Regions from separate parts of the Promicromonospora sp. NPDC057488 genome, predicted to be linked through region 1. Evidence: predicted binding sites of a transcription regulator. Region 1 holds the regulator's gene; each other region holds the start of a gene.
The links. Region 1 encodes LexA, which represses DNA repair genes until DNA is damaged. Its sites were predicted from a motif close to TCGAACANNTGTTCGA; they were not measured.

Region 1 (5,253 bases):
TCTCCTCGACCCGCTGGGCCAGGATCGCGAGATCGTCGTCGCTGACGGGGCGGCCCTGGCACGCCTTGCGGACGCCGGCCGCGACCTTGTCCCTGCTGAAGGGTTCGGTGGCGCCGGAGCGCTTCACGATCGAGAGGCTCGCCGTCTCGACGGTGGTGAACCGACGGTTGCAGTTCGGGCACTGCCTTCTGCGCCGGATCGACAGGCCGTCGTCGGCGGTCCGCGAGTCGACCACGCGCGAGTCGGCGTGGCGACAGAACGGGCAGTGCATGCTTCACTCCTGCATGGTCGGCCACGGACCGGAGACATCCGGTCGCGCCCCGACCGTAAGCGGGCAAACCACCCCCATGCAACATCGCCGCAACATTTGACGGCGAATCGTCGCCTCTGGCCAGTTTGGGCGCCCTTAGCTCACTCCTTCGGGAGCAGGAGCAGCTCGCCGACCCGCACCGTGGCGGACGACATCTCGTTCAGGTCCTGGAGCCGGGAGACGGCGTGCCGCACGTCCTCGCCGGGCCGCGCGACCTCCTGGGCGAAGCCCCAGAGGGTCTCCCCCGGCTGGACCGCGTGCACCCGGACCTCGGTCGGTTCGCCGGGCGAGCTCGCGACGGCGGTCGCGCCCCACGTGACCATCGGCGCGACCAGGAGCATCGCCAGGAGCACCAGCACGAACCGGCCGCGACGGGTGAGCCGCAGGCCGTCGAGCCCGAGCCGGTCGGCGACCGAGCGCGCGCCCTGCGGGGCGTACGGCCGGTGCGACTCTTGCGCTCGGGACATTCCCTGGGCCGGGGCGACCGCGCGAGGCCCGGCCGGGGCGACCTTCCGGACGGCCGGGTGCGCCGGGCTGAGCCGGTACGCCCGCACCGCCGCACTCGTTCCGGACACCTGCCCGTACGCCGGGGTGTACTGCCGCAGCGGGATCACGTCCCCCATGGCCCCTCCTCGAAAGACGACTCGAACTCTTGTCCGTCATACACACGTTCGTCGAACGCTCGTACCATTGTGTAGCACGGGACACCGTCGATGTCGAGACACGCTCGAACATTCGTTTGAGCCGAGTGGAATTGTGATCTAGAGTGGGCAGCGCACAGGAGAACATTTGTCGGAACGGGAGGGGCACGGGCATGACGGGACGGGACGGGACCAGCGACACGAGAGCCGTCGACACGGCACTCTCGGGTGTCGCCACGTTGGACGCGCCGGGCGACGGAGTCGTCGCCGACGTGCACACGATCTCGCCGGCAGACCGCCTCACCGAGCGGCAGCGCCTTGTGCTGGACACGATTCGGCAGTCGTTCGAGACGCGCGGTTACCCGCCGTCGATGCGAGAGATCGGCGAGGCCGTCGGGCTGGCCAGCCCGTCGAGCGTCAAGCACCAGCTCCAGATGCTGGAGAAGAAGGGCTTCCTGCGCCGCGACCCCAACCGGCCGCGCGCGATGGAGCTCGTCGAGCCCATGGCGGAGCAGGTCGACAAGCCGTCGCGCGGCGAGATCCACTGGCCGGAGCCGCGCCGCAGCGGCCAGGTGCACTGGGGCAGCTCGGTGCCCGACGACGCGAGCACCCCGCCGCCGTCGTACGTGCCGCTCGTCGGCCGGATCGCGGCCGGTGGCCCGATCCTCGCCGAGCAGGTCGTCGAGGACGTCTTCCCGCTCCCCCGCCAGCTGGTCGGTGACGGCGAGCTGTTCCTGCTCAAGGTCGCGGGCGACTCCATGGTCGATGCCGCGATCTGCGACGGCGACTGGGTCGTCGTGCGCCGCCAGAACGTGGCGGAGCAGGGCGAGATCGTCGCCGCCATGATCGACGGCGAGGCCACGGTCAAGACGTTCAAGCAGACCGACGGGCACGTGCTGCTGCTGCCGCAGAACCCGGCCTACGAGCCCATCCCGGGTGACGAGGCGCAGATCCTGGGCCGCGTCGTCGCGGTGCTGCGGAGCCTCTGAGGTAGGTCTCGACAGGCTCGACCAGCAATCGCTGGTCGAGCCTGTTCTTGTTGGTCGAGCTTGTCGAGACCTAGAACCCGAACCTTCGCTGCACCGCCCGCACGCTCTCCGCGGACGCGCGCAGCCCGGCCAGCTCGTCGTCGGACATCGGCACGGGTACCGCGCCGGTGACTCCCCGCCGGTCCACCAGCGACGGCACGGACAGGCACACGTCGCTGATGCCGTGGTAGTCGTCCAGCAGCGAGGACACCGGCATGATCCGCCGCTCGTCCTTGAGCACGGCCTCGATGATGCGCGTCGCGGCCAGGCCGACGGCGTAGTTGGTGGCGCCCTTGCCCGCGATGATCCGGTAGGCGGAGTCGACCACCTCGTGGTGCACCTCGGCCCGCGTCGCCGAGTCGATGGGCCCGGCGCCGCCCACCGGCACCCAGTCGAGCAGCGGCACGCCGCCGATCGAGGCCGAGCTCCACAGCGCGATCTCCGAGTCGCCGTGCTCGCCCGCGATGTAGGCGTGCACGTTCCCGACGGCCACGCCGCACCGTTCGGCGAGCACCACGCGCAGCCGCGAGGAGTCCAGCACGGTGCCGCTGCCGAAGAGCCGCTCGGGCGGCAGGCCCGAGATCTTGAGGGCCGCGTAGGTCACCACGTCCACGGGGTTGGTCACCATCAGGTAGGTCGCGTCCGGCGCGACCTCGACCAGGCCCGGCAGGATGTTGCGCATCAGCCCGATGGTCGCCTCCGCCAGGTCGACGCGGCTCTGGCCCGGCTTCTGCTTGGCCCCCGCGGTCACGACGACGACGTCGGCCCCCTCGCACACCGCCGGGTCGTCCGAGCCGATCACGTGCGCCTGGGGCGTGAACATCAGGCCGTGCTGCAGGTCGAGCACCTCGGCGTCGACCTTCTGCCGGTCGATGTCCAGCAGCGCGATGGTGCGCGCCGAACCGCGGGTCAGCGCCGCGAAGGCGAGCGTTGAGCCCACCGCCCCGGCGCCCACCACGGCGATCTTGGTGGTCCGGGAGGCGGGCTGGGCGGCGGGGACGTCCGGGGTGGCTGCCATGCCCTCAGGCTAGGCGCAGAGGCCCCGGCGGCGCGGGCCGCGACGGCTACGTGTCGAGCCGGGCGAGCGCGGCGCGGACCAGCTTCGGGTCGGTGGTGGGCCAGAACCCGGGCATGGACCGGGTGAGGAAGGACGCGTACCGCGCCGTCGCGAGCCGCGGGTCCAGGACCGCGACGACACCCCGGTCGTCCATGCTGCGGACCAGGCGCCCCGCGCCCTGCGCGAGCAGCAGCGCGGCGTGCTGCGCCGAGACCGCCATGAACCCGTTGCCGCCCGCCTGCTCGATGGCGCGGGCGCGCGCGGCCTTGACCGGGTCGTCGGGCCGCGGGAACGGGATGCGGTCGATGAGCACGAGCTGGTTCGACGGCCCGGGGACGTCGACGCCCTGCCAGAGGGACAACGTGCCGAACAGGCACGTGGCCGGGTCGTCGGCGAACTCCCGCACCAGGGTGGGCAGCTGGTCGTCACCCTGCGCCAGGATCGGGAAGTCGAGCCGCTCCCGCATGGCCTCGGCGGCGGCGTTCGCGGCACGCCGGGACGAGAACAGGCCGAGCGTGCGGCCGCCGGCGGCCGTGATGAGCTCGGCGATCTCGTCGAGCTGCGCCTCGGTGGTGGGCTCCCGGCCAGGGGCCGGCAGGTGCCGCGCGATGTAGAGGATGCCCTGCTTCGGGTAGTCGAAGGGGCTGCCCGCGTCCAGGCCGTGCCACGGCGGGGCGTCCTCACCCTTGAGCCCGAGGGTGCCGGCCACGGCGTCGAACGTGCCGCCGAGCGCGAGGGTGGCCGAGGTGAACACACCGGTCGACTCCCCCAGCAGGTGCGTGCGGATCAGGCCCGCGACGTGCAGCGGGGCGGCGTGCAGCCGCGTCACGTTGTCGCCGAACCCGCCCCAGCCGTTGTCCGGGCGCGAGCACCACAGCACGTCGGCGGTCGTGTCCTGCGACGCCATGCGCTCGGCCGTCTCGAAGAGCTGGAGCATGGCGCCCTGCGCCATCTTGAGTCCCGGGTCGGGCTGGCCCGCGTCCTTGGCCTTCGCGCCCTTGCCGCCGGCCTCGGGCTTGAGCGTGCTCAGCACCTCGCGCGCGGCGTCCCGCACCGCGCCGACCGCCGTGCGCAGCTCGTCCGGCAGGCCGCTCGGGAACCGCTCCGCTGGTGCGGTGAGCAGCAGCGTGCCGAGGTTCTGCGCCGCGGCGTCGAGGTTGTCGGTGTTCGTCCCGGCGTGCCGCCGGGCTAGCCGCGCCGCGCTCTCCACGGACGCCATGGACAGGTCCACGGTGGCCGACGACGTCACGCGGTCGGTGAGCTCGTGCGCCTCGTCCACCACGACGACGTCGTGCTCCGGGAGCACGCCCGGGCTGCCCGTGGCCGCGATACCGAGCATCGCGTGGTTGGTGACCACCACGTCCGCCTCGCGGGCGGCGGCCCGCGCCTTGTCCGGGAAGCACTCGGCGAGCATGGGGCACTTGCCGCCCAGGCACTCCATGGCCGTCACCGACACCTGGCGCCAGGCCCGCTCGGGCACGCCGGGCACCAGGTCGTCGCGGTCGCCGCTGTCCGTCTCGCCCGCCCACTCGTGCAGGCGCCGGACGTGGTCGGCGAGCGTGGCGCCGTCGTCCCGCCGCCGCGACCGGCCGGCCCCGCCCGAGGCCTCCTCGGTCTTGGGGTGGTCCTCGCCGCCGGGCAGGTCGAAGAGGGTGGTCTCGTCCTCCGGGTAGCCGCCGCCCACCTTGTGCACGCACAGGTAGTTGTGCCAGCCCTTGAGCAGCGCGACGCGCGGCTCGCGCGGCAGCGCCGGCGCGACGGCCTTGGCCACGAGCGGCAGGTCGCGCGTGATGACCTGCCGCTGCAGGGCGAGGGTCGCGGTGGAGACGATGACCTTGCTCTGCGCGGCCACGGCGTGCCGGACGGCGGGCACCAGGTACCCGAGCGACTTACCGGTACCCGTACCCGCCTGGACCAGCAGGTGCTCGCCCTTGTCGATGGCCTCGCCGACCGCGACGGCCATGGCGTGCTGGCCCTCTCTGCGCCCGCCGCCGAGCTGTCCGACCGCGAGGTCGAGCAGCTCCTCCACCTCGGGAATCTCGGCGGAATCGGTGCTTGCGGCGGGTGCGTCGGAAAGGCTGGTCACACCGTCGATCCTAGGCCGGACCACCGACATCCACCCTGCCTCGTCCACAGGCCCGGCCACCCGCCGGGCGGCCGGGCGCATGCCGTCCGGACTACCCCTTCACGGCCCCGCCGAGGCCCGCACCGCTGAGG
Region 2 (5,253 bases), on a different contig from region 1:
GAGTCCACGGCCGACTTCGCGATGGTGGGCTCGTACGGCGGCTATACGACCAACATCCCGGTCGCAGAGCTGCTGGGCGGCAAGGCCTGGATCGCACACACCTTCGACGGCAAGCCGCTGCACCCCGAGCACGGTGGTCCCGCCCGGCTGCTCGTGCCGCACCTGTACTTCTGGAAGTCGGCCAAGTGGGTGCGCTCGCTGACTCTCATGCCGACGGACCGGCCCGGCTTCTGGGAGAAGCTCGGCTACCACGACCTCGGCGACCCGTGGCGCGAGCAGAGGTACCAGGGTGACTGAGGCAGCGACCGGGGCAGCGAGAGCTGCGACAACGGGGACCGAGGTAACAGGAGCTGGGACACCAGGGACTGGGACAGCGGCGACCGGTGCGGCAGAAGTTGGGGCAGCGGGCGCACGGCTCGGTGCGCGCTACGCCGTCCCCTCCGGCTGGCAGGTCGCCACGCTCGTGGAGCGGCGCACCGAGAGCGGCTCGGCCGAGACGCTGGTGCTCGACATCCCCGACTGGCCCGGCCACCAGGCCGGACAGCATCTCGACCTGCGCCTCACCGCACTGGACGGCTACACCGCCGAACGGTCCTACTCCCTGGCGAGCGCACCGACGCCGTCGGGCAGCGGGGGCGTGGAGGTCACCGTCCAGCGCGTGCACGACGGCGAGGTCTCGCCCTACCTCGTCGAGGAGTTCCCGCCCGGTGCCGCGATCGAAGTGCGCGGACCCATCGGGGGATGGTTCGTCTGGGATCCCGTGCGGGACGCCGGCACGCCCGTGCTGCTCCTGGCCGGCGGTTCGGGACTGGTCCCGGTGATGTCGATGGTCCGCGCTCGCCGAGCAGCGGGCGACCGCACCCCGTTCCGGCTCATCTACTCGGTGCGCACGCCGGAGGACCGCCTCTACACCGACGAGCTCGATGCGCTCGCCGCCCGTGGTGACGGTTTCGAGGTCAGTACGGTCTACACGCGGGCGGTCTCGCTGACGGCGCTTCGTGGCCCGCGTCGGCTCACCTCCTCCGAGCTGGCGACATGGGGCTGGCCGCCTGAGCTCGAACCCCGGGTGTACATCTGCGGTCCGACGGGCTTCGTCGAGGCGATAGCACGCATGCTCGTGGCCCAGGGACACGACCCGGCGCGCATCCGGACGGAACGCTTCGGGCCGTCGGGGGACTGACCGACTCCAGCCTGCCGTTGCCCAGCCCGTCGCCGCCCGGCCGAGCTCGATGCGGTCTGGACGGGTCGGGCTCGGTCTGGCTCATGCTTCCCGACTCGGTGTTCCTCAGCTCGAGTGGCCCGGGCCGGTCCGGAGTGTCGCGACTCGGCCCGGCCCGATCTGGTCCAGCCCGGTCGGCCGGTCATGTGCCGGTCGTTCGGGTGGGGCGGGTGACGTGCCCGTTGGGGTGGGTGAAGTGCCAGCCGTTGTCGTAGTGCATGACGATGTTCTGCTTGTCGACCAGGTCATGGTGGTGGTAGCAGAGCAGGGCGGCATTGGTCGTGGAGGTCTCGCCGCCGTGCGCCCAGTGGCGTAACGCGTGGTGGACCTCGCACCGCGTGGGCGGTTGGTCGCACTGGTCGTACACGCAGTGCCTGTCGCGGGCGATGACGGCTCGGCGCAGCTGACCCGTGACCGTGCGCTTGGCCCGACCTACGTCCAGGATCTGCGAGTCCGGTCCGAACACGATGCGGGTCACCTCGCTGTCGCAGGCGAGGCGCCGGAGGAGTGAGGCCGGTACCGGGCTGCTGGTCTCCGTGAAGACCGCTGGACGCTTGATGTCGGGGACGCCCGCCGGAGTGCTCGGCCCGGCATCGCTCATCCCGTTTCGGCCTGGTCCAAGGGGCTTGACCCTCGTGCCGTTCGGCCCAGAAACGCTTGTCCCGGCAGGGTGGTCATCGGTGGTCGGCCGAGTGTTGGCCTGGGCGGTGACCCGGGCGACGTTCTTGGCAGCGAGGGCCTGGAGCTCGGTCCAGGAGACCGTGACGCTCAGGTGGGGTCGGACGGCGGCTCCCGTCCCGGTGTGGCCGTTGTCGAGCACCACGCGGCTCAGGTCGGCGAGGGCCTGGGCGCGGCGCTGGCCAGGTGTGCGGTCGTCGTCGGCGGCGGGAGCGCCCATGACCGAGGCGATCGCGGTGGTCAGCGTCTGGCCGTGCTCCTCGGTGAGGAAGCCGCTCAGGTGGTAGCCGCCCGTGGTGGGTGCCACGTCGAGGTACTCGCGCTGGCCGGCCCTGGTGAAGCCGCGCTCGTCGGCGTCGGGGTCGGCGTGCCGGGCGAAGTAGCGCACCAGGCCACGGAACCGGTCGGGCCCGTTCTCGTTCGACCAGACGAGCAGCTGCTCCTCCCAGGTCGGAACGGCCGGTGCGAGTGCGTCGTCCGTCGGGCAGTCGACCTCGGCCGTCCCGTCCGTCCCCGGGACAGCCGTCGGGCCGCTGGTGGGAGCGACCGGCTCGATGGTGATGGGTTCGACGGCAGCTGGTTCGACGGCGGCTGGTTCGACGGCAGCTGGTTCGACGGTGGCGACGTCGATCGCCGGCGAGGCCAGGGCTTCGGTGCGGGTCGGGCTGGTGGTGGCGAGGTCGACGAGGGCACGGACCTTGTCGGCGCCGACCCGGCCGGACAACGCGGCGAACAGGGTGGCGGGCAGGTGGTCGCGCAGTGCCTTCGCGGTGCGGACGTCGCGGCGGGCGGTCTGGGTCCGGGTGTCCTCGGTGCGGGCCAGCCAGACGGCGAACGAGCGAGCTCCGGTCTGGGCCCAGAGTCCAGCGCTCTCGATGCGTGGCAGGATCGACCAGCGCGCGGCGTCCAACCGGGTGCCGGCCACCCGGAGGCGGGCGGAGGCAGCTACGAGGCGTGCGGTCGTCATGGGCTCCGTCGTCACAGGATTCGTGGTCGCAGCCTTCGCCTCCGACGTGTCGGTACCCGGAGTGAGGGAGCGGGTCAGCTCGTCGAGCAGCTTGTCGAGGTCGGCAAGGACGTCTTCCAGCGGGCGTGCGGTGTCGTTGCCCTCCGCTCCGACCATGGTCCCCACCACCTCTCCTGCGCCACCGTCCCGCCACTCCGACGTTGTCTCCAGCCTATAGAACAAATGTCCTCGCGATTGGGCAGATTCAGAATCTGTGGATAACTCTTTCGAGCCGCATCGGCGGGAGGGTGGGACCGCGTCGGACGGGGGATTCCGGGCAGGGGAGTTCGCGCAGAGGAGTAGGTACAACTCGGGCCCGCCGGCGAGGAACACCCGCCGACGGGCCCGAGACCCTTGCGCCAGAGTCAGCCGCCCCAGCGCTACCTACTACTTGCTGCCCACCATCTACTGCCTCCCGCGCCCCAGCTTGGACGGCCACCAGACCGCCCGGCCGATGTCGTACGTCAGCGCCGGCACCAGCAGGGACCGCACGATGAACGTGTCGAGCAGCACGCCGAACGCCACGATGAAGGCGAGCTGGACGAGGAACAGGATCGGGATCACGGCCAGCGCCGTGAACGTCGCGGCGAGCACCAGACCGGCCGACGTGATGATGCCGCCCGTCAGCCGCAGCCCGCGCAGCACGCCCTCCCGGGTGCCGTGCACCAGCGACTCCTCGCGGACCCGCGTCATCAGGAAGATGTTGTAGTCGATCCCGAGCGCGACCAGGAAGACGAAGCCGAACAGCGGCACCGCCGGGTCGGCCCCGGGGAATCCGAGCAGGTCGTTGAACACCAGCGCCGAGACGCCCATAGCGGTGCCGAAGGACAGCACCGTGGTCAGGATGAGCAGCACCGGCGCGAGCACGGCCCGCAGCAGCAGCATCAGGATCACGAGGATCACCAGGAGCACGATCGGCACGATGACCGTGCGGTCGCGGATCGAGGCGTCGTTCGTGTCCAGGTCGGTGGCGGACTCGCCGCCGACCAGGGCGGCGGGCAGCTCGTCGGCATAGGTCGCGCGCAGGTCGCGCACGGTCTCCTCCGCGGCCAGTGAGTCCGCGGCGTCGCCGAGCGTGCCCTGGAGCAGGACGGCGCCGTCGGACACCACGGGTTCGGGGGCCGGGGACCCGGGCGGGCCGAACGGCTGGACGCCGTCCTCGGTCACCGTGGCGGTGTTGCTCGCGGTGTCGGCGGTGACCGCGACGCCCTCGATCCCGTCGTCCGCGAGCAGGACGTCGGCGGCACGCTGCAGGTCCTCCTGCGGCGCGATCACGTAGACGGGGCTGCCCGAGCCGGCCGGGAAGTGCTCGGCGAGCCGCTCCTGCCCGTCGCGCGCCTCGGAGGAGCCGAGGACGAGGTCCGACTGCGGCACACCGGAGGCCTGGAGCTGGGTGATGCCGACGCAGCCGAGCGCGAGCACCGCCGCCGTCGTGATCCAGATGGTGCGCGGCCTGGCGCGGATGACGCGCGACACGCGCCCCCACAGGCCGGTCTCCAGCGCGCCGGACTCCGCCGCGGCGGGGTCGTACACGGGTCGCCGCGGCCAGAACGCCGCCCGGCCGAACGCCAGCAGCAGGGCCGGGAGCAGGGTGAGCGCGGCGAGCATCGAGAAGGCGATGCCGACGGCGGCGACCGGGCCGAGCGTGCTGTTGGAGCGCAGCTCGCTGAACAGCAGGCAGAGCAGGCCCGCGATGACGGTCCCGCCCGACGCCAGGATCGGCTCGACCGAGCCGCGCAGCGCACGCAGCGTCGCCGTCCACTTGTCGGGGTTGTGCAGCAGCTCCTCGCGGAACCGGGCCACGTAGAGCAGGGCGTAGTCGGTCGCGGCACCGATCACGAGGATGAACAGGATGCCCTGGGTCTGCCCGCTCAGCAGCAGCACCCCCGAGTTCGCCAGGTGCCAGACCGTGAGCAGCGCGACGCACAGCGCGAACATGCTGGTGGCGAGCACGGCGAGCGGCAGCAGCAGCGACCGGTAGACGATGATCAGGATGACCAGCACGGCCGCCAGCGCCACACCCAGCAGGATCCCGTCGATCCCGGCGAACGCGGCGGCCAGGTCGCTGGTGAAGCCCGCGGGGCCCGTTACGTACAGGTCGACGCCGTCCGGCAGGTCCTCGGCGAGGACCTCGCGCAGCTCGGCAGTCGCCTCGCCGACGTCGGCGTCGCCGGACAAGGGCACGAACGCCTGCGCGGCCACGCCGTCGTCGGAGGGGATCGCCGGGGAGACGTCGCCGTCGACCACGTCCAGGTCGCCGACGGCGGTCAGCCGGTCGCCGATGGCGGTGAGGTCGTCGTCGGAGAGCTCGTCCGGGGAGACGAACACGACCAGCGCCGGGATCGCGTCG
Region 3 (5,253 bases), on a different contig from region 1:
TCTGCGTACCCGAGGTCGTCCGTCTCCTCGCCCTCCGCGGCGAGCGCGTCCTTGACCAGCTCGAAGGCCAGGCCGGGTGCGTAGCCCTTGCGCGCGAGGGAGCCGACGGCGCGGCGCACCCGCACCTCGCGGTCCAGGCTGCGCGTCCGGGTGACGAGCTTGGCGGCGAGCCTCGCGCCCGCGGCCCGCTCGTCGTCCGGGTCGAGCTGGTCCAGGGCCTCGACGGCGGTGTCCTCGTCGATGCCGCGCCGGCGCAGCTCCGCGGCTATGCCGCGGCGGGCCAGCCCGCGCTCGGCGTGCCGGGTGCGCACGATGGTCTCGGCGTAGGTCGCGTCGTCCACCAGGCCCACCTCGCCGAAGCGGTCGAGCACCTGGACGACGACGTCCTCCGGGTAGCCCTTGCGGGCCAGCGACTGCTCGAGCTCACGGCGGGACTTCTGCGCCGCCGTCAGGATCCGGAGGACGACCTCGCGGGTCTTCTCGACGGCGTCGTCCCGGCTGATCTCGCCGGCCTCCAGGCGCTCTGCCACGGTGCGCCGCGGTGCCCGTTCGCCGGTGGCGCGCCGCCCTCGGCCGCCGGGGCGGCGACCGTCGCGGGCGGCCTCACGGCCGTTCTCCCCGCCGCCCTCCTGGGCGGCCGGACGGCCCCGACGCTTCCCCACGCCGGGACCGTCCGATGGATCACCGTACTGCACGTCAGAACGGTGCCTTCTCGGCGGCTGCCTCCGCCTTGGCGGCGGTCTTGGCCACCGTCGCCTTCGTGGCGGTCTTCGCACGCGTCGTGGTCGACTTCGTGGCCTTGGCGGTGGTAGTCGTCCGCGAGGACGAGCTGGCCGCCGCGACGGTGCCCGTGGGCCCGTCACCCTCGGTCGCCGACGGGAGCGGGGCGCCCGCGGCCGGGTCCGCCGGGGCATCGACCTTCGGTCCGACGCCCAGCTTCTCCTTGACGCGCTTCTCGATGTCGTTGGCGAGGTCCGGGTTGTCGCGCAGGAAGGACCGCGCGTTCTCCTTGCCCTGGCCGAGCTGGTCACCCTCGTAGGTGAACCACGAGCCGGACTTGCGCACGAAGCCGTGCTCCACGCCCATGTCGATGAGCCCACCCTCGCGGGAGATGCCGTGGCCGTACAGGATGTCGAACTCCGCCTGCTTGAACGGCGGCGCCATCTTGTTCTTGACGACCTTGACGCGGGTGCGGTTACCGACCGCGTCCGTACCCTCCTTGAGGGTCTCGATGCGACGGATGTCGAGCCGGACCGACGCGTAGAACTTCAGCGCCTTTCCACCGGTGGTGGTCTCGGGCGAGCCGAAGAACACGCCGATCTTCTCGCGCAGCTGGTTGATGAAGATCGCGGTGGTGCCGGACGCGCTGAGCGCACCGGTGATCTTGCGCAGGGCCTGGGACATCAGGCGGGCCTGGAGACCCACGTGGCTGTCACCCATCTCGCCCTCGATCTCGGCCTTCGGCGTCAGGGCCGCGACGGAGTCGATGACGATGATGTCGAGCGCGCCGGAGCGGATCAGCATGTCCGTGATCTCCAGGGCCTGCTCACCGGTGTCCGGCTGCGAGACCAGGAGGGCGTCGGTGTCGACACCGAGCTTCTTGGCGTACTCCGGGTCGAGCGCGTGCTCGGCGTCGATGAACGCGGCGATGCCGCCCAGCCGCTGGGCGTTGGCCACGGCGTGCAGCGCGATGGTCGTCTTACCCGAGGACTCGGGGCCGTACACCTCGACGATGCGGCCACGGGGCAGACCCCCGATGCCGAGCGCGACGTCCAGGGCGATCGAACCGGTGGGGACCACCTCGATCGGCGCGCGGGTCTCTTCGCCGAGGCGCATGACCGAGCCCTTGCCGAAGTTACGGTCGATCTGTGCGAGGGCCGCCTCGAGGGCCTTTTCGCGGTCTGCTGGTGCGGGCATGTGCAACACCTTCGGTTTCAGGGCGCTGTGTGCGCCGACATGGATGGCTCTGTACGTCGTTGCCGACCGTACGCGGAGCCACTGACACGGACGCCTGCTCCGGCCGCCGCCTGTGGACGACGTTCCGGAATCCGTGCCTGTGGTCAAAGTCTAGCCGAACGCGTGTTCGAGGCAAGGCAGGACACACCGGTGTGTCACAGGACATCTCGGCGAGCCCCGCGCGGGCGGTCGGAAAGGAGGTGGCCGGCGCTCAGCGGCGCGGCGGCGGGGCCTGCCGGTACTTGTCGCTGCCCCACCGGTCGGCGTCCGGCACGTCCAGCGCGTCGCACAGCGCGTGCCACACGTCGCGCGGCTCGTCGCCGTCCTCCAGGGCCGCCGCCGGGGTCCGCCCGTCCAGCGTCGGGAGCACCTGCTCGCGCGCCAGGGCCCGCCCGTAGGCAGGACCGAAGACCTCGTCGACCAGCTGCCAGAAATCCCGTTCGCGCACCCGTCAACCCTACGACGCCGGGAGACCTCTCCCGGCCCGTGTCAGTGGTCGGGGACACAATGGGGACCATGCCCACGTCCGACGACCCGCTCTCCCGGTTCGGCCCGGCCACCCGCACGTGGTTCACGGGTGCGTTCGCGCAGCCCACCGCCGCCCAGGCCGGCGCGTGGGACGCCGTGGCGCGCGACCAGCACGCGCTCGTGGTGGCGCCGACCGGGTCGGGCAAGACGCTCGCGGCGTTCCTCTGGTCGATCGACCGCATCATGTCGGCGCCGCCGCCCGAGGACCGGGCGCACCGCTGCCGCGTGCTGTACGTGTCGCCGCTGAAGGCCCTGGCCGCGGACGTCCAGCGCAACCTGCGCTCCCCGCTGACGGGCATCCGGCAGGCAGCGGCCCGGGAGGGCATCGAGGTCCCCGACGTCACCGTCGGCATGCGCACGGGCGACACGCCCGCGAGCGAGCGGCGCGCGTTCGCCACGCGCCCGCCGGACATCCTGGTCACCACGCCGGAGTCCCTGTTCCTCATCCTCACGTCCTCGGCCCGCGCCGGGCTCGCGGGGGTCGAGACCGTGGTGCTCGACGAGATCCACGCCGTGGCGGGCACCAAGCGCGGCGCCCACCTGGCGCTGAGCCTGGAGCGGCTCGACGCCCTGCTCGACCGGCCCGCGCAGCGCATCGGACTGTCCGCCACGGTGCGCCCGGTCGAGGCCGTCTCGCGGTTCCTCGGCGGCGGCCGCACGGGCTCCGCCGCGCGCGAGGTCGTCGTCGTGCAGCCGCCGTCGCACAAGGAGTGGGCCATCGACGTGGTGGTCCCCGTGCCGGACCTCGCGGACCTGGGCAGCGCGCCCGGCCGCGGCGTCCCCGACCCGGGTGACCCCGGCGGCCGGGCCGCGGGCGACGACGAGATCGACCTCTCCGGCGAGGCGACCCAGCCCCTGCGCAAGGCCTCGGTCTGGCCGCACGTCGAGGAGCGCGTGGTCGACCTCGTGGCGGACCACACCTCGACCATCGTCTTCACCAACAACCGGCGCGGCGCCGAGCGGCTGACCGCCCGCATGAACGAGGTCTGGGCCCAGCGCCAGGGGCTGGAGATCGCCGACCCGGCCAGCACGTGGGCGGCGCTCGTGCCGGGCCAGTCGGGCACGGCCGCGGGGATCCCCCGGCCCGTGCCCGGGGAACGCGGCCTGCCCGAGGCGGTCCCCGGACAGCCGGCGGGCCCGGACGGGACCGGCCGGGCCGAGACCGTGCTCGCTCGTGCCCACCACGGATCCATGAGCCGCGCCGAGCGCACCCGCACCGAGACCGAGCTGAAGGAGGGCCGGCTGCCCGCAGTGGTCGCCACCTCCTCCCTGGAGCTCGGCATCGACATGGGCGCGGTGGACCTGGTGGTCCAGGTGGGCGCGCCGCCGTCCGTCGCGAGCGGGCTGCAGCGCATCGGCCGTGCCGGCCACCAGGTGGGCGCCGTGTCCAAGGGCGTGGTCTTCCCGATGTTCCGGGGCGACCTGGTGCCCGCCACGGTCATCGCGCAGCGCATGCGCGCGGGGGCCATCGAGCACATGCACGTCCCGGCCAACCCGCTGGACGTGCTGGCGCAGCAGGTGGTGGCCGCGCTCGCCGTCGACGACTGGGACGAGGCCGAGCTGCTCGCGCTGGTCCGCCGGGCCGCGCCGTTCGCGCACCTCGGCGACGCCACCTGGCGCGCGGTGCTCGACATGCTCGCCGGCCGCTACCCCAGCGAGGACTTCGCCGAGCTGCGGGCCCGCATCACCTGGGACCGCGCCACGGGCATGCTCCGCGGCCGCCCCGGCGCGCTGCGCCTGGCCGCCACGAGCGGCGGCACCATCCCCGACAAGGGCGCCTACGGCGTCTTCCTCGCCACGGACGCACCCGACGGCGGCACGCTCGCCGACAGCGTCGGCGGCTCGTCCGGCGCCGGCCGGGCCCGCGGCGGCAAGCGCGTGGGCGAGCTCGACGAGGAGATGGTCTACGAGTCCCGCGTGGGCGACACGTTCACGCTGGGGTCGAGCACCTGGCGCATCCAGGAGATCACCACCGACCGCGTGCTGGTCACCCCGGCGCCCGGCCTGCCCGGCCGCCTGCCCTTCTGGAAGGGTGACGCCCCGGGCCGCCCGGCGGAGCTCGGCAAGGCGGTGGGCGCGTTCGTCCGCGAGGCCGACGCCGCCCTGGCCGACGACGTCGACGCCGGTCGCAAGCACCTGCGCGAGGCCGGGCTCGACGACTGGGCGGCGGACAACCTCGCCGCCTACCTGACCGAGCAGCGGCTGGGTACGGGGCGCGTGCCGGACGACCGGACGGTCGTGGTCGAGCGGTTCCGCGACGAGCTGGGCGACTGGCGGGTGGTGATCCACTCGCCGCTCGGCGCGCGGGTGCACGCCCCGTGGGCCCTGGTGATCAGCGCCCGGCTCCGGGCCCGGTTCGGCCTGGACGTGGCCGCCATGCACTCGGACGACGGGATCGTGCTGCGGCTGCCCGACTCCGGCGGCGGCTGGGACGGCGACCCGTGGGACGTGGACGGGACCGGGACCGGGACCGACTACGGGACCGCCCTCGACGGCGAAGCGCACCCACAGCACACCCCGGGCCGCGTCACCCTCGAGGATCTGCTGCTCGACCCCGACGAGGTGCTCGGCGCCGTCCGCGACGAGCTGGGCTCGTCCGTCATGTTCGCCGCGCGGTTCCGCGAGGCGGCGGCGCGCGCCCTGCTGCTCCCCCGGCGTCGGCCGGACCGGCGGCAGCCGCTGTGGCAGCAGCGCCAGCGCTCGGCCCAGCTGCTGGAGGTCGCGAGCCAGTTCCCGGACTTCCCGATCGTGCTGGAGGCGGCCCGCGAG

Region 2: ACFU5G_RS01895 (DUF222 domain-containing protein) is a predicted target of LexA. The motif match lies at 3,079-3,094, and genes of this name have one in related genera.
Region 3: recA (recombinase RecA) is a predicted target of LexA. The motif match lies at 2,072-2,087, and genes of this name have one in related genera.

Annotation. Positions count from the first base shown of each region.
Region 1 covers NZ_JBHVEG010000008.1:6,134-11,386, reverse strand. The annotation lists gene nrdR (transcriptional regulator NrdR) at 1-271, opposite strand, end outside; gene ACFU5G_RS02995 (LysM peptidoglycan-binding domain-containing protein) at 412-933, opposite strand; gene lexA (transcriptional repressor LexA) at 1,125-1,940, shown strand; gene ACFU5G_RS02985 (L-lactate dehydrogenase) at 2,011-2,997, opposite strand; gene ACFU5G_RS02980 (ATP-dependent DNA helicase) at 3,044-5,152, opposite strand; gene ACFU5G_RS02975 (carbohydrate ABC transporter permease) at 5,214-5,253, opposite strand, start outside.
Region 2 covers NZ_JBHVEG010000005.1:12,000-17,252, reverse strand. The annotation lists gene ACFU5G_RS01905 (sulfite oxidase-like oxidoreductase) at 1-297, shown strand, start outside; gene ACFU5G_RS01900 (ferredoxin reductase) at 464-1,180, shown strand; gene ACFU5G_RS01895 (DUF222 domain-containing protein) at 1,362-3,020, opposite strand; gene ACFU5G_RS01890 (MMPL family transporter) at 3,309-5,253, opposite strand, start outside.
Region 3 covers NZ_JBHVEG010000183.1:7,260-12,512, reverse strand. The annotation lists gene ACFU5G_RS25390 (regulatory protein RecX) at 1-662, opposite strand, end outside; gene recA (recombinase RecA) at 697-1,917, opposite strand; gene ACFU5G_RS25380 (DUF3046 domain-containing protein) at 2,168-2,404, opposite strand; gene ACFU5G_RS25375 (DEAD/DEAH box helicase) at 2,464-5,253, shown strand, end outside.